One region of the Streptomyces sp. NPDC020422 genome, then DNA from elsewhere that is predicted to be linked to it. Evidence: riboswitches for the same ligand, from Rfam matches in the RefSeq annotation. Region 1 holds a riboswitch; each other region holds the start of a gene.
What was found. A riboswitch is a leader RNA that binds a small molecule or an ion and turns the genes downstream of it on or off. The one in region 1 is predicted to bind cyclic di-AMP.
Positions count from the first base shown of each region.

Region 2: it holds a riboswitch for cyclic di-AMP, as region 1 does, so the genes downstream of both, ACH414_RS27545 (transglycosylase family protein) here and ACH414_RS32770 (transglycosylase SLT domain-containing protein) in region 1, are expected to answer to the same signal.
Region 3: it holds a riboswitch for cyclic di-AMP, as region 1 does, so the genes downstream of both, ACH414_RS29450 (M23 family metallopeptidase) here and ACH414_RS32770 (transglycosylase SLT domain-containing protein) in region 1, are expected to answer to the same signal.
Region 4: it holds a riboswitch for cyclic di-AMP, as region 1 does, so the genes downstream of both, ACH414_RS21175 (peptidoglycan DD-metalloendopeptidase family protein) here and ACH414_RS32770 (transglycosylase SLT domain-containing protein) in region 1, are expected to answer to the same signal.

Region 1 covers NZ_JBIRVJ010000016.1:24,532-29,320, forward strand. The annotation lists gene ACH414_RS32760 (globin domain-containing protein) at 35-1,393, shown strand; gene ACH414_RS32765 (pyridoxamine 5'-phosphate oxidase family protein) at 1,390-2,190, shown strand; cyclic di-AMP (ydaO/yuaA leader) riboswitch at 2,462-2,616, shown strand; gene ACH414_RS32770 (transglycosylase SLT domain-containing protein) at 2,621-3,490, shown strand; gene ACH414_RS32775 (DUF1304 domain-containing protein) at 3,569-3,931, shown strand; gene ACH414_RS32780 (TetR/AcrR family transcriptional regulator) at 3,939-4,505, shown strand; gene ACH414_RS32785 (oxidoreductase) at 4,588-4,789, shown strand, end outside.
Region 2 covers NZ_JBIRVJ010000010.1:290,720-295,508, forward strand. The annotation lists gene ACH414_RS27535 (cytochrome P450) at 1-827, shown strand, start outside; gene ACH414_RS27540 (transglycosylase family protein) at 942-1,967, shown strand; cyclic di-AMP (ydaO/yuaA leader) riboswitch at 2,224-2,397, shown strand; gene ACH414_RS27545 (transglycosylase family protein) at 2,401-3,123, shown strand; gene eno (phosphopyruvate hydratase) at 3,399-4,685, shown strand.
Region 3 covers NZ_JBIRVJ010000012.1:128,335-133,123, forward strand. The annotation lists gene ACH414_RS29440 (HPr family phosphocarrier protein) at 2-283, shown strand; gene ACH414_RS29445 (GntR family transcriptional regulator) at 477-1,160, opposite strand; gene ACH414_RS29450 (M23 family metallopeptidase) at 1,320-2,090, opposite strand; cyclic di-AMP (ydaO/yuaA leader) riboswitch at 2,103-2,266, opposite strand; gene ACH414_RS29455 (M16 family metallopeptidase) at 2,468-3,835, opposite strand; gene ACH414_RS29460 (M16 family metallopeptidase) at 3,862-4,789, opposite strand, start outside.
Region 4 covers NZ_JBIRVJ010000007.1:341,284-346,072, reverse strand. The annotation lists gene ACH414_RS21190 (TetR/AcrR family transcriptional regulator) at 1-138, shown strand, start outside; gene ACH414_RS21185 (SIMPL domain-containing protein) at 123-908, opposite strand; gene ACH414_RS21180 (SGNH/GDSL hydrolase family protein) at 1,113-1,907, opposite strand; gene ACH414_RS21175 (peptidoglycan DD-metalloendopeptidase family protein) at 2,064-3,029, opposite strand; cyclic di-AMP (ydaO/yuaA leader) riboswitch at 3,034-3,188, opposite strand; gene ACH414_RS21170 (tyrosine-protein phosphatase) at 3,561-4,358, shown strand; gene ACH414_RS21165 (DUF6126 family protein) at 4,401-4,562, opposite strand; gene ACH414_RS21160 (helix-turn-helix domain-containing protein) at 4,598-4,789, opposite strand, start outside.

The DNA.
Region 1 (4,789 bases):
CGGGCGGGCGGAGCCGCCCTCGGGCCCGGCGGGTATGGTCGGCCCGTTCATTTGTCCGACGGAATGCCGTGGGGAAGAGGGAGAAGGGACACCCGCGGACTGCGCGGACGAAGACCGACCAAGACGCTCGAGGCGAGGCAGACCGATGGAAGCTGGTGGGGACACGCGGCACGGCGGCTGGTTCGGACCGGGCCCGGGTGAGTCGCACAGGGCCCCGGCCGCCCCCGCGGGTGCGACCGGCCGGGCGCCCCGGGAGCCGGCGGACGACGGGTCCGACTCCGCGCTCCTGCGCCGCACCCTGGCCGAGATCGAGCCGATCGCCGACAAGGTCACCTCGTACTTCTACGCCCTGCTCTTCCTCCGCCACCCCGAGCTGCGGTCCCTTTTCCCCGCGGCCATGGACACCCAGCGCGACCGCCTGTTCAGGGCCCTCCTGACGGCCGCCACCCACGCCGACGACGCCGCCACCCTGACCGCGTACCTGACCCACCTCGGGCGCGGCCACCGGAAGTACGGCACCCTGCCCGAGCACTACCCGGCCGTCGGGGAGTGCCTGATCGGGGCGCTGTCCCAGCACGCCCCGGACAGCTGGGGGCCCAGGACCGAGGCCGCCTGGGTTGGCGCGTACACCACGATCTCCCAGATCATGATCGACGCGGCGGCCCAGGACGAGCTCCGTGCGCCCGCCTGGTGGCAGGCCGAGGTGGTCGCCCACGAGATGCGCACGCCGGACGTCGCCGTCGTCACCGTCCGCCCCGACCAGCCGTACCCCTTCCGCGCCGGGCAGTACACCGCCCTGGAGACGCCGTGGTGGCCGCGGGTGTGGCGGCACTACTCCTTCGCCTCCGCGCCCCGCTCCGACGGGATGCTCTCCTTCCACGTCAAGGCCGTGCCCGCGGGCTGGGTCTCCCACGCGCTGGTCCACAAGGCACGGCCCGGTGACGTCATCCGGCTCGGCCCCCCGGCGGGCTCGATGACCGTCGACCACGCCACCGACAACGGGCTGCTGTGCCTGGGCGGCGGTACGGGCATCGCCCCCATCAAGGCGCTCATCGAGGACGTGGCCCAGCACGGCAGACGCCGCTGTGTCGACGTGTTCTACGGCGCCCGCAGCAACGACGACCTGTACGACATCGACACCATGCTGCGGCTGCAGCAGTCGCACCCTTGGCTCTCGGTCCGGCCGGTCGTCGACGACGCCCCGGGCGACATGCTGTCCGGCGGTCTGCCGGGCGCCGTGCGCGAGTTCGGCCCGTGGCACACGTACGAGGCGTATCTGTCCGGCCCGCCCGGCATGATCCGTCGCGGTGTCGACGCCCTCGTGGGCATCGGCATCCCCACCCACCGCATACGGCACGACTCCATCGACGAACTGGTCGGGGCGAGGAATTGAGCACCTTCGAGCACACCGGGACGCGGCAGCCGCCGGCCCCGAGGACCGTCCGCCCGGGCAGCGACGGCGAGCACCTGGTCCAGCTGCGCACGGGCACCGCCGAGCGCGCCGACCGGTTCTACGCCGAGCAGGTCCTCGACCGGCTCAACCCCCGGATGCGGGAGTTCGTGGCGCGCCAGGAGATGTTCTTCCTGGCCACCGCCGACCGGCACGGCGCCTGCGACAACACCTTCCGGGCGGGCCCGCCCGGCTTCCTGCACGTCCTGGACGAGCGGCGGCTGGCCTACCCCGAGTACCGGGGGAACGGGGTGCAGGCCAGCGTCGGCAACATCGAGGAGAACCCGCACGTGGGGATCCTGATGGTCGACTTCCTCCGGGACCGCATCGGGCTCCACGTCAACGGCACGGCCCGGACCGTCGCCGACGAGGTGATGCGCCGCGACCACCCCGGGCTCGCGGTCGACCCCGTACCGGGCAGACGTGCCGTGATCTGGGTGGAGATCACCGTGGAGGAGGCGTACATCCACTGCGCCAAGCACATCCCCCATCTGCAGAAGGTGCCCCGGCACGGTTCCGGCCGGGCGTGGGGGACGGACGACGTCCGACGCAAGGGCGGCGACTTCTTCGGCGCCGCCGCGGACGCGGCCGGGCGCGGAGCCTTCCTCCCGCCGCCCCGCGCGGACGCCGCGACCTGGCGGGCGGAGGCGGAACGGGTGCTGCGGAGAGCGGAGCACGGGCGGCAGGATTCCGAGGGCTTCAGCGGCTGGTTCGAGCGGAGCACGAGCAGGGTCTCGTAACCGTCGATACCCATCGGATCCGGACATGTCCGATTAAGTTTGCCCCGGTGATCTGAATCACGGTGAGGTGGGCGTCGGCGGTCCTGGCGGCACGTCATATGAGGCCTCCCGGAAAACAGTTGGCGCGGTGGGCGGGGTGGCGGGGGTCGATCCTTTTCCGCCCCGAAAAAGATCTGCTTGCGTTTGCGAATTGAGCCCTTGTTCTCGCCGTTCGCCTTCGCCTACGGTCACGCCTCATCCGGACGGAACGCCGAATCCTGCCGCCGCCCGGCAACCGCACTCACCCACACGTACGGCAGGAGCGGGGGACCCAGGTTCGCCGCCGTCCCGGTCCGCCGGGAACGGCTCGGGGTGAAGCCGCGCCACGCGGCCGGGCAGCTCCTGCCCGAACCCGACAGCTCACCTCGCAGGCGAAGGAGAGGAACTCGCCATGCGTGGACACGGGAAGCACCGCCGCCCCAAGAACACCCCGCTCGCCCGCGGCATCGCCGTCGTCGGCATCACCGGCAGCGCCGCGCTCGCCCTGCCCCTGGCCGGAGCGACCGGCGCGGCGGCCGAGACCCCGCAGGCGGCCCCGTCCGCCGCGGCGGTTCATTCCGTCGCAGTCGAAAAGGCGGCGGTCGCACAGGCGGTGCGGTCGGTGTCGAAGGGCGGCCCGGTCCACTATTCCGTGGTGGCCGGCGACTCGCTTTCGAAGATCGCCCGGAAGCACCACGTGAGCGGCGGCTGGAAGAAGATCTACCGCGACAACCGCGCCGCCGTCGGCGACGACCCGGGGCTCATCCGTCCCGGCCTGAAGCTCACCCTGAACGCCAGGCACTCGGCGCACGCCAAGCCCGCGCACGCCAAGGCCGCGCGCCCGGCTTCCGCGAGCGCCGCCTCCAGCGCCGCCGCGCTCCCGGCGGCCCAGCCGGCCGCGCAGTCGGCCGCCGTGGTGCAGGCCGCAGCTCCGGCACGGGCCGCCGCGGTCTCCTCGTACGCGAACAACCTGGACGGCTGGATCCGCGAGTCCCTCGACATCATGGCCAAGCACGGCATCCCGGGCACGTACGAGGGCATCTACCGCAACATCATGCGCGAGTCCTCGGGCAATCCGCTGGCCATCAACAACTGGGACTCCAACGCCCTCGCCGGCACCCCCTCCAAGGGCCTGCTCCAGGTGATCGAGCCCACGTTCCAGGCGTACCACGTGGCCGGCACGGCCTACGACCTGTACGACCCGGTCGCCAACATCACGGCCGCCTGCAACTACGCCGCCGACCGGTACGGCTCGATCGACAACGTCAACAGCGCCTACTGACGCTCCTCCGGGAGCTTCATGGACAGGTGTCCAGGTATGGTGGACACCTGTCCAGGAAGTCGAGGAGTGGAGGCGTTGATGGATGTGGTGGCGAACGGGCTGGTCGCCCTGGTGGCGGCGCTGCACGCGTACATCCTGGTTCTGGAGATGTTCCTGTGGGAGAAGGGCCCCGGTCGGGGACTGTCGGGCTTCGACCCCGAGATGGCCAGGGCGACCGCGGCGCTGGCCGCGAACCAGGGGCTCTACAACGGTTTCCTGGCGGCCGGTCTCGTCTGGGGCCTGATCGCGGACGACCCGACCGGGTTCCGGGTCCAGGTCTTCTTCCTGGCCTGTGTGCTCGTCGCCGGGCTGTACGGCGGCTTCACCGCCAACCGGCGCATCCTGGTCGCGCAGGCGCTTCCCGGCGCGCTGGCGCTCGGCGCCGTCCTGCTCGCCGGATGACGGCCGGATGAGCGACGCGGCCTCCGACCCGCGGGCCGAGCGGACCAGGGCGAAGCTGCGCCGGGCGCTCCTGGAGGAGTGCGCGGACACCCCGCTCGCGCAGGTGAGCGTCGCCGCGCTGGTGCGGCGTGCGGGGGTCGGCCGTGCCACGTTCTACCTCCATTACGCCGACCTGGAGGCGCTCGCCACCGACGCCTGCGCCGATATCGTCCGGGACGCCGTCGACTCCCTGCACGCCTGGCGGGGGGTGCCCGACCCGGCCGTCGCGCCCCCCGCGCTCGGTGACTTCTTCGACCGGCTCACCCCGCACGCCGGGCTCTACCGGGAACTGCTGAGCCCGGGCGGCAGCGGTCCGCTCGGACGCGTGCTCCACCAGGAGCTGCGGGCCCGCAGCCGGACCGAGCGCGCCCTGGCCGGCGCGCCGGAGCCCGACCTGATCGCCTCGGCGGTGGCCGCGACCTTCGCCGGCGTGCTCGCCGACTGGCTGCACGGCCTGATCGAGGCCGGCCCCGAGGAGATCGCACAGCGGGTCTGGCGCCTCCTGGTCACCCTGCACCGCACGCCGCTGCGCTGAGGGGCGCCCAGCCGCGCCTAGGATGCTGTTACCCGCGGTAGTGGCGCTCTGGCGCCGCCGAGACGAAGAGGAGCGTCCGGAGATGACGGGCTGGAACGCGCAGGACATCCCCTCCCAGCGAGGACGCACCGCGATCGTCACCGGGGCCAACAGCGGCATCGGCTACGTCACCGCCCGCGAACTGGCCCGCGCCGGAGCCCGTGTCGTCCTCGCCTGCCGCGACAGGGCCCGCGGCGAGACGGCCCTCGCCCGCCTCCGCGCCGAAGTCCCGGCCGCCTCGGCAG
Region 2 (4,789 bases), on a different contig from region 1:
ACGAGTTCGCCTTCCCCCTGCCCATCTACGCGATCTGCGACCTGCTCGGTGTGCCGCGCGAGGACCAGGACGACTTCCGGGACTGGGCCGGGATGATGATCCGGCACGGCGGCGGGCCGCGCGGCGGGGTGGCGCGCTCGGTGAAGAAGATGCGCGGCTATCTGCTGGAGCTGATCCACAAGAAGCGCGAGGACCCGGGGGACGACCTGATCTCCGGACTCATCAGGGCCTCCGACCACGGCGAGCACCTCACCGAGAACGAGGCCGCGGCGATGGCCTTCATCCTCCTCTTCGCCGGCTTCGAGACCACGGTCAACCTCATCGGCAACGGTGTGTACGCGCTGCTGCGCCACCCGGAGCAGCGGGCCCGGCTGCAGGACTCGCTCGCGGCGGGGGAGACCGGGCTGCTGGAGACCGGGGTCGAGGAGCTGCTGCGGTTCGACGGACCGGTGGAGCTGGCGACCTGGCGGTTCGCGACCGAGGCGCTGACCATCGGCGGGCAGGAGATCCCGGCCGGCGACCCGGTCCTGGTGGTCCTCGCGGCCGCCGACCGCGACCCGGCGCGCTTCGAGGAGCCCGACACCCTCGATCTGGCGCGGCGCGACAACCAGCACCTCGGGTACGGGCACGGCATCCACTACTGCCTGGGGGCGCCGCTGGCCCGGCTGGAGGGGCAGTCGGCGCTGGCGACGCTCCTGACTCGCCTGCCGGACCTGCGACTTGGGGCCGATCCGGAGGAACTGCGGTGGCGCGGTGGGCTGATCATGCGTGGCCTGCGCACGCTTCCGGTCGAGTTCACGCCTTCCCACAAAGAGGCGCAGAACTGACGGACCATCAATAATGTGATCTTCGCGTGATCTCCGCTGCATCGACTTGTGACTCACGTTCGAATGCCGCTACGTTCCACCCCAGTCTCAGCAGTCACGCGAAAGGCCCTCCGTATGCGCTCCGGTAACGGTCGTCACCGCAGACCCCGCCAGGCCCCCGCGCTCGTCGTCGCGGCGGGCGTGACCGGTTCGGCCATGGCCCTGCCGCTGCTCGCCACCGGCTCCGCCTCCGCCGCCGACGCCCCGACCTGGGACCGGGTCGCCGAGTGCGAGTCGGGCGGCGCGTGGAGCGCCAACTTCGGCAACGGCCTCTACGGCGGTCTGCAGTTCACCCAGGAGAGCTGGGAGCGCCACGGCGGCCTCGCGTACGCGCCGAGCGCCGACCTCGCCAGCCGGGCGCAGCAGATCGCGATCGCCGACAAGGCGCTCGCCGCGGGAGACACCCAGTGGGCCACCTGTGCCCCGATCGCGGGTCTGGAGAACGACGGCAGGAAGCCGGCCGTCGTCCCGGGGCCCGCCGTGCAGCCCAAGGAGTCCACCGGTCCGGTCGCCGAGTCCAACCGGACGGACGGCCTTCCCTCCGGCTCCGTGGCGAGCCCCGCGGTCCCGGCCGCGCCCACGACCCCCGCCGCCCCGGCCACCCCGTCGGCCGGCACCACGACCGCGCCCGCGACTCCGACCACCCCCGGGACCCCTGCCACGCCCGGTTCGACGGTGACGCCCGGTTCGCCGGATGAGACGGTTACGCCCGGTACGCCGGATTCGAGCACTCCCGGCACCGGCAAGCACCGCGGTGACGCGGCGTCGGAGGAACCGGGCAAGCCGGACACCGCACCCGAACCCGGACGGCACGCGGCCCCGACTGACGGGGCGACGGGTGACGCGACCGGCGCCGACTCCACGGCGGGGGACGCCGCTACGACAGGGAAGTCGGACAAGACCGGCCAAGCGGACAAGGTCGACGAATACACCGTCAAGCCGGGTGACAGTCTGTCGGACATTGCGCAGGAGAACGCGCTCCCCGGTGGGTGGACCGCCCTCTACGACGCCAACAAGAAGACGGTCGGTGCCGATCCCGACCTCATTCTCCCTGGTCAGAGCCTTGAGCTGAAGACTGACGGCGCCTCGGCTGAGGGGTAGTTAGAGGCTGAATGTCCGTTATGAGCCAGTGAGACATGGGTCTCTCTTGCCGAACGGGCGTGTCACGTCCGCAAACTTTGCTCGTGTCGCCCCTCACCTGCGCAAACACCCGGCATCGGGGTGCAAGTAGGGGCGATTTCTCCGGGTTGATGGTCTTTGAACTTCCGCGGGGTCTGTGTCTACGGTCGTGACCGCTCGCCACCGCGGGCCCCGTCGACCGGTACGCCGAATCCTGCCGCCGGCCGAGGGGAAGTCGTCGCGTCAAGCGCCGAAGGCAGGAGCGGGGGACCCAAGGTAAGTGCCGGCCCCGGCCGTTGAGACAGACGGCCGACGATCGGCTTGGGGTGAAGCCGCGTGCAAGGACACGCGGCCGGGCAACTCACTCGCCCGAACCCGACAGCTCACCTCGTAGGCGTCGGTGAGGAGAATTCCCATGCTGTTTTCCGGCAACAAGGGCAAACACCGTCGTCCCTCCAAGGCCACCCGCGCCGTCGCCCTCGCCGGCGTCGCCGGTGTCGCCGTGGCGGCCCCGCTGATGACCGCCGGCACCGCCTCGGCCGCCACCAGCTCCGAGTGGGACGCCGTCGCCGCGTGCGAGTCCGGCGGCAACTGGTCCATCAACACCGGCAACGGCTACTACGGCGGCCTGCAGTTCTCGGCCTCCACCTGGGCCGCGTACGGCGGCACCGCCTACGCCTCGACCGCCGACCAGGCCTCGAAGTCGCAGCAGATCGCCATCGCCGAGAAGGTCCTGGCCGGCCAGGGCAAGGGCGCGTGGCCGAGCTGTGGCGTGGGCCTCTCCGGCGCCTCCTACGACGGCGGCTCCGCCTCGTCGAACTCCTCCGGCTCCTCTTCGAGCTCCTCCTCCTCGTCGCAGCGCTCCACCGAGCAGCCGACGACCCGCAGCGAGCAGCGCCAGGCGCCGAAGCGGACCGCGCCCGAGAAGACCGAGTCGAAGAAGACCGTCACCACCCCGACCGGCAAGAAGGTCAAGAAGGGCGACGGCGAGTACAAGGTCGTCGCCGGCGACACCCTCGGCAAGATCGCCCAGGCGCACGGCGTCAAGGGCGGCTGGGCCAAGCTCTTCGAGCTGAACAAGGACGTCGTCGACAACGCCGACCTGATCTACCCGGGCCAGCAGCTCCACCTCAAGTGAGCCTGCCGACCCTCCCGCGGTGAGTGACCACCCCGGTCCGGAGTGCCCTTCCCCCGTGCGCTCCGGGCCGGGGTTTCCCCGTTCCGTGGTCGCCCCGGCCCCTACCGATCAGTAGTAAGGGGTCTTTCGTCCTCAGATGCATGCCCTTGGGTCCTTTTTCGTCCCAGCGGGCGGGCGCCCGGCTGGCCGGAGCCCCCGAGCCGGTTAGGCTCTTGTCGCAAGGCGAACGAGACCTTGCCGCATGCGTCACAACCAGCGTCACATCCCAGAAGGAGATGCTCGTGCCGTCCATCGACGTCGTCGTAGCCCGGGAAATCCTGGACTCCCGAGGCAACCCCACCGTCGAGGTCGAGGTCGGCCTCGACGACGGCAGCACCGGCCGTGCTGCCGTTCCGTCCGGTGCCTCCACCGGTGCGTTCGAGGCCCTCGAGCTTCGCGACGGTGACCCCAACCGCTACCAGGGCAAGGGCGTCGAGAAGGCCGTCCTCGCGGTCATCGAGCAGATCGGCCCGGAGCTCGTCGGCTACGACGCCACCGAGCAGCGCCTGATCGACCAGGCGATGTTCGACCTGGACGCCACCCCGGACAAGTCCTCCCTCGGCGCCAACGCCATCCTCGGCGTCTCCCTCGCCGTGGCGCACGCCGCCTCCGAGGCCTCCGACCTGCCGCTCTTCCGCTACCTCGGCGGCCCGAACGCGCACCTGCTGCCCGTTCCGATGATGAACATCCTGAACGGCGGCTCGCACGCCGACTCCAACGTGGACATCCAGGAGTTCATGATCGCTCCGATCGGCGCGGAGTCCTTCTCCGAGGCCCTGCGCTGGGGCACCGAGGTCTACCACACCCTCAAGTCCGTCCTGAAGACCAAGGGCCTGTCCACCGGCCTGGGCGACGAGGGCGGCTTCGCCCCGAACCTGGACTCCAACCGCGCCGCGCTCGACCTCATCGTCGAGGCCATCAAGCAGGCCGGCTACGTCCCGGGCAAGGACATCGCGCTCGCGCTCGACTGCGCCGCCTCCGAGTTCTACAAGGACGGCAAGTACGAGTTCGAGGGCAAGGCCCGCTCGGCCGCCGAGATGACCGAGTACTACGAGGAGCTCGTCTCCGCGTACCCGCTGGTCTCCATCGAGGACCCGCTGTTCGAGGACGACTGGGCCGGCTGGAAGGTCATCACCGACAAGCTCGGCTCCAAGGTCCAGCTCGTCGGCGACGACCTGTTCGTCACCAACCCCGAGCGCCTCGCCCGCGGCATCGAGGAGGGCTCCGCCAACGCCCTCCTGGTCAAGGTCAACCAGATCGGCTCGCTGACCGAGACCCTGGACGCCGTCGAGCTGGCCCAGCGCAACGGCTTCAAGTGCATGATGTCCCACCGCTCCGGCGAGACCGAGGACGTCACCATCGCCGACCTGGCCGTCGCCACCAACTGCGGCCAGATCAAGACCGGCGCCCCGGCCCGCTCCGAGCGCGTCGCCAAGTACAACCAGCTGCTGCGCATCGAGGAGATCCTCGACGACGCCGCGGTGTACGCGGGTCGCTCCGCCTTCCCGCGCTTCAAGGGCTGACCTGCCTGAAGCCGTAGTTACGTCCGTCCCCGCACCCGGTCCCGTACCGTGTGCGGGGACGTACGTGTGACCAGGGCCGGCAGCACGAAGGGGAGGCGCACGAC
Region 3 (4,789 bases), on a different contig from region 1:
CATGGCTGAGCGCCGCGTCAACGTCGGCTGGGCCGAGGGCCTGCACGCCCGCCCCGCCTCCATCTTCGTCCGTGCCGCCACGGCCGCCGGCGTCCCCGTGACGATCGCCAAGGCCGAAGGCAACCCGGTCAACGCCGCGTCCATGCTCGCGGTGCTCGGCCTGGGCGCCCAGGGCGGCGAGGAGATCGTGCTCGCTTCGGACGCCGATGGCGCCGAGGCCGCGCTCGACCGCCTCGCGAAGCTGGTGGCCGAGGGTCTCGAGGAGCTCCCCGAGACCGTCTGACCCGTCTCCTCCCCGACGACGGATCACACGAAGGGCCGTATCCGCCGGAATTCCGGTGGGTGCGGCTCTTTGCATTTCCCGGCCGATACGGGCGCGCACCGGCGCGCCACGGAAGGGGAACCGAGGGAACGTCGAATTCGAGCAGCGCGAATTGCGCCTCCCCATTACCTTCCTCTTGTATACGGTGCCGGCGTTAATTCCGCGGACCCGCGGTGTTTACGACATGTTGCGAAACCCTCACACGCGCGCGCTCGGGCCGTTTCGGCCGGTACAGCGGCAGGGCGCGCTCGACGTGCAGCGCGGTCAGCGCGCGGGCCCGCTCGGCGTCGCCGCGCGCGACGGCGTCGACGATCGCGCCGCGCTCGGCCCAGGCCTCCACGGGCTTGCCGTCGGGCTCGACCGCGTACATCCAGGCGATCTTGTGCCGCAGCTGGGTGAGGAGCGCGGTGAGCGGCGGGCTGCCGGAGGCCTGGGCCAGGGTCTCGTGGAACCAGGCGCCCAGCGAGCGCAGATCCTCGCCCTGGCCGCTCCTGGCCCGCTCCTGCCCCAGCCTGACCAGGCCGCGCAGCACCTTGAGGTGGGCCTCGGTGCGGCGCTGGGCGGCCCGTGCGGCGCCCAGCGGCTCCAGCAGGGTCCGCACGTCGAGCAGGTCGGCCGCCTCCTGCTCGGTGGGCTCGGCGACATGGGCGCCGGCATGGCGGCGGGTGACCACGAAGCCCTCGGACTCCAGGGTGCGCAGGGCCTCGCGGACCGGGACGCGGGAGACCCCGTACCGACGGGCTAGCTGCTCCTCCGTCAGCCGGGCACCGCGTGGGAAGACCCCGGAGACGATGTCGTCCCGGATCGCCGTGCATACCGAGTGCGCGGGAACACGCATGTCCGACCTCCGTATTAATCCGCGCGAAACCCCGTCGAGTGGCGCCTGTTCGGCGACTCTATTGCAGGACGCCGGAATTTCCGATGCCGCCCGGTAATACAGGCATAAAAAAGAAGTCCCGGCTCGTTCGAGCCGGGACTTCTTCACAGGATTCACACGTCAGACGTTGACGCCCCGCGCGCGGAGGTAGCTGATCGGGTTGATGTCCGATCCGTACTCGGGGCTAGTGCGCGCCTCGAAGTGGAGGTGCGGGCCGGTGGAGTTGCCGGAGGAGCCGGAGACGCCGATCTGCTCGCCCGGGGTCACGTGCTGACCGACGTAGACGCCGATCGAGGAGAGGTGGCCGTACTGGGTGTACGTGCCGTCGTTCATCTTGATGACGATGTTGTTGCCGTACGCACCGCCCCAGCCGGCCTCGACGACGGTGCCGGAACCGACGGCGACGACGGTGCTGCCGTAGGCGGCGTGGAAGTCGATGCCGGAGTGGCTGCCGGAGGACCAGAGCGAGCCGCCGGTCTTGTAGCCGGTGGTCACGTACGAGCCGGCCACGGGGAGCTGGAAGGAGGCCAGGCGCTTGCGCTCGGCCTCGCGGGCGGCGCGCTCCTTGGCGGCACGGATCTCCTTGGCGCGGGCCTCGGCCTTGCGCTTCGCCTCGGCGGCTGCCTTGACCCGGGCGGCGGCCTCGACGGCCTCCTTCTCCTGGGCGGCGGCCTGGGCGTCGACCCGGTCGGCGAGGGACTCGGCGGTGACGACCTGCGTGAGGCCGGTGTCCTCGGGGGACGCGGGCTCCGTGTCGGCGGCGAGCGCCGGGGAGGCGAGGGTTCCGATGACGCCGGTGGTCGCCAGGGTCGCCACACCGGCGATACCCACGCCGCGACGCGCCAGTCGGCTCGGTCCACGATGCTTCCCGGTGGCACGGGTGAACGCCATGAAGTGGCTGATCCTTTCCTTCCCTCTCGCCTACCGGGTTAGCTGACGGGTTCGGAGCAGGAAGGTCTCCTACGGACCCCTCCGCACTGGCGAAGGCGTCCGATTCACCCCAGGGACTTCATATGGGTCCCCGGCTCCCCAGGCTCGCGCCTTCGGGGACTCGGCGATGACTGTCCGTTGCCGCGGATGCGGCGTAGTACAACGGGCGGACAGCCGGACCGACGCTAGGCCGATCTTCAGTCAATCGCCAAACAGACACGCGCGTTTGTAAGACATGCCACAGGGCATTAGGTATTAGTTATCGGCAATACGGACAAAAAGGAGAACCCCGACGAACCAGGTCGTCGGGGCCCCTCATTGGCGTGACAGCGGCTCAATCAGCCGGTCACGACCGTCACTTCACCGATGCCGAGGGCCCGCACGGGCTCCTCGATCTGCGACGCGTCACCGACGAGCACGGTCACGAGCCGGTCCACCGGGAAGGCGTTGACCACGGCCGCGGTCGCCTCCACGGTGCCCGTCTCGGCGAGCCGCGCGTACAACTGCGCCTGGTAGTCGTCCGGGAGATGCTGCTCGACCTGGTCGGCGAGGGTGCCCGCAACGGAGGCGGCCGTCTCGTACTTGAGCGGCGCGACCCCCACCAGGTTCTGCACGGCGACATCGCGCTCGGCGTCCGTGAGGCCCTCGGCGGCGAGGGTGCGCAGCACCTTCCACAGGTCGTCAAGTGCCGGACCGGTGTTGGGGGTGTCGACCGAGCCGCTGATGGCGAGCATCGACGCGCCGTTGCCCTGGCCGTCGGAGCGCAGCACCTGGCCGAAGGCCCGCACGCCGTAGGTGTAGCCCTTCTCCTCGCGCAGGACGCGGTCCAGCCGGGAGGTGAGGGTGCCGCCCAGGCAGTACGTGCCGAGCACCTGGGCCGGCCACACGCGGTCGTGCCGGTCGGCGCCCACGCGACCGATGAGCAGCTGCGTCTGGACGGCGCCCGGGCGGTCGACGATGACGACCCGGCCGGTGTCGTCGGCCGTGATGGGCTGCATCGGCCGCGGCTGTGCCGGGGTGCCGGTCCAGGCGCCCAGCGTCTCGGCGAGCACCTTGTCGAGGTCGACGTCGGTGAGGTCGCCGACGACCACGGCGGTGGCCGTGGAGGGCCGGACGTGCGCCTCGTAGAAGGCGCGGACCGCGGCGGCGTCGATCGCGGCGACGGTCTCCTCGGTGCCCTGGCGCGGCCGGGACATGCGCACGGACGCCGGGAACAGCTCCTTGGAGAACTGCTTGGCCGCGCGGCGGGCCGGGTTGGCCGTCTCGTGCGGGATCTCGTCGAGCCGGTTGCGCACCAGGCGCTCGACCTCGGACTCCTCGAACGCGGGGGCGATCAGGGCCTCGGCGAGCAGACCGAGAGCCTTGGGCAGCCGGGAGACCGGGACCTCGAGGGAGACCCGGACGCCCGGGTGGTCGGCGGCCGCGTCGAGGGTGGCGCCGCACCGCTCGAGCTCGGCGGCGAACTCCTCGGCGGTGTGCTGGTCGGTGCCCTCGGACAGCGCCCTCGCCATGATCGTGGCGACGCCGTCCAGGCCCTCGGGCTCGGCGTCCAGCGGGGCGTCGAGGGAGATCTCGACGGCCACCACCTGCTGGCCGGGGCGGTGGCAGCGCAGCACGGTCAGGCCGTTGTCCAGCGCGCCGCGCTCCGGGGCCGGGAAGGCCCAGGGCTTGGCCTGGCCCGGCCGGGGCTGCGGGTGGAAGGTCATGCTCGTCAAAGACGCGGCAGCGTCGGTCACTGGTCCGTTCCCTCTTCCTCGTCGCTGTCGGCGCTCACCGGCTCGTAGACCAGGACCGCGCGGTTGTCCGGGCGCAGCTTGGCCTTGGCGACCTCCTGCACCTCCTCGGCGCTGATGTCGAGGACCCGGTGCACGGCGGTCAGCGCCAGCTGGGGGTCGCCGAACAGCACCGCGTAACGGCACAGTTCGTCCGCGCGGCCGGCGACCGTGCCGAGCCGGTCGAGCCACTCGCGCTCCAACTGCGCCTGCGCGCGCTCCATCTCCTCGGGCGTCGGGCCCTCGGCGGCGAAGCGGGCCAGCTCGTCGTCGACGGCCGACTCGATCTGCGGCACCTCGACACCGCCGGAGGTCTTGACGTCCAGCCAGCCCAGCGAGGGCGCGCCGGCCAGCCGGAGCAGGCCGAAGCCGGCGGCGACGGCGGTGCGGTCGCGGCGGACCAGGCGGTTGTGGAGGCGGGAGGACTCGCCGCCGCCGAGGATCGTCAGGGCCAGGTCGGCGGCGTCGCACGCGCGGGTGCCGTCGTGCGGCAGCCGGTAGGCGGCCATCAGCGCGCGGGCCGGCACCTCCTCCTCGACGACCTCGCGCAGCTGCCCGCCGATGACCTCGGGCAGCTCGCCGGGACGCGGCTCGGGCTTGCCGTCGTGGCCGGGGATGGAGCCGAAGTACTTCTCCACCCAGGCGAGGGTCTGCGCCGGGTCGATGTCGCCGACGACCGAGAGGACCGCGTTGTTCGGCGCGTAGTACGTGCGGAAGAAGTTCCGCGCGTCCTCCAGGGTGGCGGCGTCCAGGTCGGCCATGGAGCCGATCGGGGTGTGGTGGTACGGGTGGCCCTCGGGGTACGCGAGGGCGGTCAGGCGCTCGAACGCGGTGCCGTAGGGCACGTTGTCGTAGCGCTGGCGGCGCTCGTTCTTGACGACGTCCCGC
Region 4 (4,789 bases), on a different contig from region 1:
TACGCCGGCCCCCTGCCCCGCACCACGATGCTGGAATGGGCGGACGGAGCCCTCGCCCGCGAGCTCGGGCTGCCGTCCCTCGACGAGCCGGACCCGACGCCGGACGACGGGTCCGCCGGGGCTCAGATCAGCTCGTAGACCGCGGTGACCGTCACGTGCTCCTCGATCTCGCCGGGGGCGAGGGGGACGCTCTCGCCGCCGTCGGCGGCGGCGCTCGGGACGACGCCGGGGCTCGGGCGGACGCTCTCGCCCTCGGTCAGCGACACCAGCCGGCCGAGCCGGCGGCCGCTCAGCTCGGCGTGCTGGGCGGCCTTGTCGCGGGCGTCGCGGAAGGCGGCCTCCCGGGCCTGGGCGCGCAGCGCCGTCGGGTCGGAGACGTCGAAGGTGACGCCGTTGACGCGGCCCGCGTTCCCGGTGGCGTCGCCCGCGGCACCGACGACCTGCCCGGCCTTGTCGACGTCGCGCACCTTCACCGAGAAGCTCTGCCCGGCCTGATATCCCGTCACCTTGCTCTCGCCCTCGCGGGACTGGGTGTAGACCGGCGAGAGCGACAGGCTCTCGGTGCGGATGTCCCGGTCGGCGACGCCCTCCCGGCGGAGGGCTTCGAGCAGCGCCTTGGCCGCGGTGCTCTGGGCGGCCATCGCCTCCTTGGCGGTCTTGCGGGTCGCCTCGACGCCGATCGAGAGCACGGCCACGTCGGGCGCGGCGGACGCCCGGCCGGTCCCGCTGACCGTGACGGTGGTGGGCGCGGCGGTCTCCACCGCCGGACGGCCCGAGGTGGGCGCGGCGGCGACGGCCGGGGCCGCGGCGCCGAGCAGCAGCCCGCCGAGCGCGGCGCCGACGGCGAGGGCGCGCACGGTACGGGCGGGGGTGCGGGTGGGGGTGCGGAGGGGGTGACGGGGCGTCATGGGCGGTCCCTTCGGGGATGGTTGTCGGCGCACATCCCACCAGCCCCCGCCCGCACCGGCGCAGCGCCACTCCTGACGGCCCGGCCGCCTTCACCTCACCGGACGCGGACGGGGGCGCCGGCACGGGAAGAGGGGGCCGAGGACCGGACGGTCCTCGACCCCCTCTTCCCGCACGCCCGCGGAGGCGTGCGCGCCTGCGACCGCCTACAGCGGCATGAGGTCGGGGCGCTTGGCCTCGACGTGGTCGCCGGAGCTCTCGCCGCGCAGCCGGCGCCCGATCCAGGGGACCAGGTACTCCTTCGCCCAGTGGATGTCGTCCTTGCGGACCTCCAGGGTGCCGCGGGGCGGCAGCGGCGGCCAGGCCTGGTCAGGGTCGGCCGGCACCGGCAGACCGAGGACCTGGGCGGCGCGCAGCGCGACCCGGGTGTGCCCCTCGGGCGACAGGTGGAGCCGGTCGTCGTCCCAGGCGCGCCGGTCCTGGACGGACTTCAGCGACCACAGGTCGAGCACCGGGCAGTCGTAGCGGTCGGCGATGGCCCGCACGTGCGCCGTGTAGGTCGCGATCTTCCCGCGCAGGTGCTTCAGGACGGGCACGTCACGCGTGTCGAAGCCGGTCGTCACCATCACGGTGCCCACGGCGGAGGTCAGGTCGGCGACGGCGCGCTCGAAGCGCTCGGCCACGTCGTCGGGGTCGGTTCCGGGGCGGATGATGTCGTTGCCCCCCGCGCAGAAGGTCACCAGGTCGGGGGCGAGTTCCTTCGCCCGCGGGACCTGCTCCGCGACGATTTGGTCCAGAAGGCGCCCCCGCACCGCCAGGTTGGCGTAGCGGAAGGCGTCGTTCTCCGGCAGCTGGTCGGCCAGGAGGACCGCGAACCGGTCCGCCCATCCGACGTACGTCCCGTCGGGCCCGGGATCTCCCACGCCCTCGGTGAAGCTGTCACCGATCGCCGCGTACGACCCGAATGCGTTCTTGTCTGTTGATCTCGAATCGTCTGCCACGGGAGCACATCTTTCCCTTACGTATGTGACCTACGCGACCGTAAGGAGGGGTTGACGGCGGGTGATATATGCCACCGATAAAGATTCCCCCAAGCCGGAATACGCCCGGAGGCCCGGCACCTGGGTGCCGGGCCTCCGGGAGCGACGCGGGGTGTGTCAGATGCCGACGCCGTGCTGGCGCAGGACGGCCAGCGGGTCGATGTCGGAGCCGTACTCCGGCCCGGTGCGCATCTCGAAGTGCAGGTGCGGGCCGGTGGAGTTGCCGGTCGAGCCGGACAGGCCGATCTGCTCGCCACCGGTCACGGTCTGGCCGGCGGAGACGGAGATCGAGGACAGGTGGCCGTACTGCGAGAAGGTGCCGTCGGCGTGCTGGATGACGATCTGGTTGCCGTAGGCGCCGCCCCAGCCGGCCGAGTAGACGGTGCCGGGTCCGACCGCGCGGACGGTGGTGCCGGAGGAGGCGATGAAGTCGACGCCGGTGTGGTAGCCGGAGGACCACATCGAGCCGGAGGCGCGGTACGGGGTGGAGATGCCGCCGCCGGCGACGGGGGCGACCCAGCCGGAGGAGGAGGTGGTGCCGGACGCCGAGGAAGAGGACGACGAGGAGGAAGAGGAGGACGCCGCGGAGGAGGAGGCCGGGGCGGCGGCCGAGGAGCGCTCGCTGCTGCGGGAGGCGCGCGCCCCGTCGCCGCTGCCGCTCTGGGAGTGGCGCTCGGGGGCGGTGGCCTTCGGCGCGTGGGCCTTGGCGGTGTTCTTGGCGCCCAGGGTGAGCTTCATGCCGGGGAGGATCAGCGAGGGGTCCTCGCCGACGACCTGGCGGTTGTCCTTGTAGAGCTTCTGCCAGCCGCCGGCCAGGTGGTGCTCGGCGGCGATCTTCGACAGGTAGTCGCCGCGGACGACGGTGTACGCCTTCGGGGTGGCGGCGGCGGCCGGGGCCTTCGCCGGGGTCGCGGCGGCGACGGCCTGCGGGGCCGTCACGGCGGGGGCGGCCTGCTCGGCGGCCTGCGCGCCGGTCGCGCCGATGAGCGGCAGGGCGACGACGGCGCCACCGGTGCCGGCGGCGACGAACCCGCGGGTGATCGGGTTGACCTTGGGACGGCGGTGCTTACCCTTCGCGGGCATGGCGCATTCCTCTCCGTCGCCTGCGAGGTGAGCTGTCGGGTTCGGACTGGAGATGTCCGGCCGCGCGGTCGCGCGACTTCACCCCTAGCCGTCCTTCTCGGAGGGATCGGCGTACTACCTGGGTCCCCCGCTCCTGCCTCGTACGGGTGAGTGCGGATTCCGGTCGGCGGCAGGATTAGGCGGTCCGTCCGGAGTGAGCGCGACGCTAGACGAGGCGGGCAGGCGCGAACAAGCCACTGTTTTCACCGCACCGGCGTCCACATGATTTCCGGCCGGAATTACGGTCACCCTCCGTGGATGACGGTCCCTCGATTCCCCTTTCCGGAAGGGAATTTGGAAAAGACGATCAGCCACGGTCCGTCACGTTTATGACGCTGCTCACGCGCCGTTTCCCATCTCTCCCCGTACCAGGGCGCGTTACCCCTAAGCCCTCAATTCGGACAGATCGCTCATTCCTGCCCGAGGGGGTGCGGTCGGGGCCTCTCATCTGGATGATTGCCCCAGGAACCGATCTCGAGACCAGGAGCATCCGTGACGCAAGCGACGACCGAGCCCGAGCTGACCGGCGTACGCAACTTCCGCGACCTCGGCGGGCTGCCGACGGTGGACGGCCGGAGCGTGCGCGCCGGACGCCTCTTCCGCAGCGGCCATCTGGCGCACGCCACGCCGGAGGACGCGGCGTTTCTCGCCACGCTCGGTCTGCACACCGTCTTCGACTTCCGCAACGAGGCCGACCGGCGCATCGAGGGCGCGGACGTCGAGCTGCCCGGCGTGCGGAACGTGAACATACCGCTCAACGACCCGGCCGACGGCAAGGAGTTCTGGAAGCTGGTGCGCTCCGGCGACCTGGCCCAGCTGCGGGAGATCCTGGGCGACGGCAAGGCCGCGGCCCGGATGTCCGAGTCGTACCAGACCATGATCGTGCAGCGGACGGTCGAGCACAGCCGGATCCTGCACGCCATGGCCGAGGACAGCGTCCCGGCCCTGATGCACTGCGCGGCCGGCAAGGACCGCGCCGGTCTGTCCATCGCGGTCACGCTGCTCGCCGTCGGCGTGGAGCGCGAGGCGATCGAGACGGACTACGTGAAGTCGAACGAGCCGCACCGCCGCTACAAGGTGCAGCGCAGCTCCACCGCCCAGGACGCGATGTCGCCCGAGGTGATGGAGCTGCTGAGCCCGCTCTTCGACGCGCGGGTGGAGTATCTGCGGGCCGCCTTCGAGACCATCGAGGGGACCTGGGGTTCGGTGGACGCCTACCTGGCGAAGGGCCTGCAGCTCGCCCCGGAGACCCGGGAGCGGCTGCGCGAGCGGCTGCTCGCCGAGGCCTAGGACGCCCACGGGGCCCCGGATCCGGGGCCCCGGCGGCTACGGCTACTGGTTGCCGCCCATGGCGAACAGCAGATAGAGGAAGCCCGCGAAGAGGTGGCCGGCGATCAGATAGGCGAAGAGGCGGAGCACGAGCCCCTTGGGGAACTTGCCGCCACCGCGCTCTTCGCCGGTGTCCGGTACGGAGTGGGCGGGAGTCTCGGACATATCGGTCCTTTCCATGGGAGAAGGCACTCGAGGGTTCAGCGCCGGTGCGGGGTTCCGTCGCCGAGGCACAGCTCGGCGGCGGGACTCTGCATCAGGGTGTGGACGAAGAGCAGCTCGGCCCCGGAGCGGGTGGCGGCGCCGATCCGGTGCGGGGTGAGCGAGTCGAAGTGGGCGCTGTCCCCGGGATCGAGGACGTGCACCGCCTCGCCGAGGGCGAGCCGTACGCG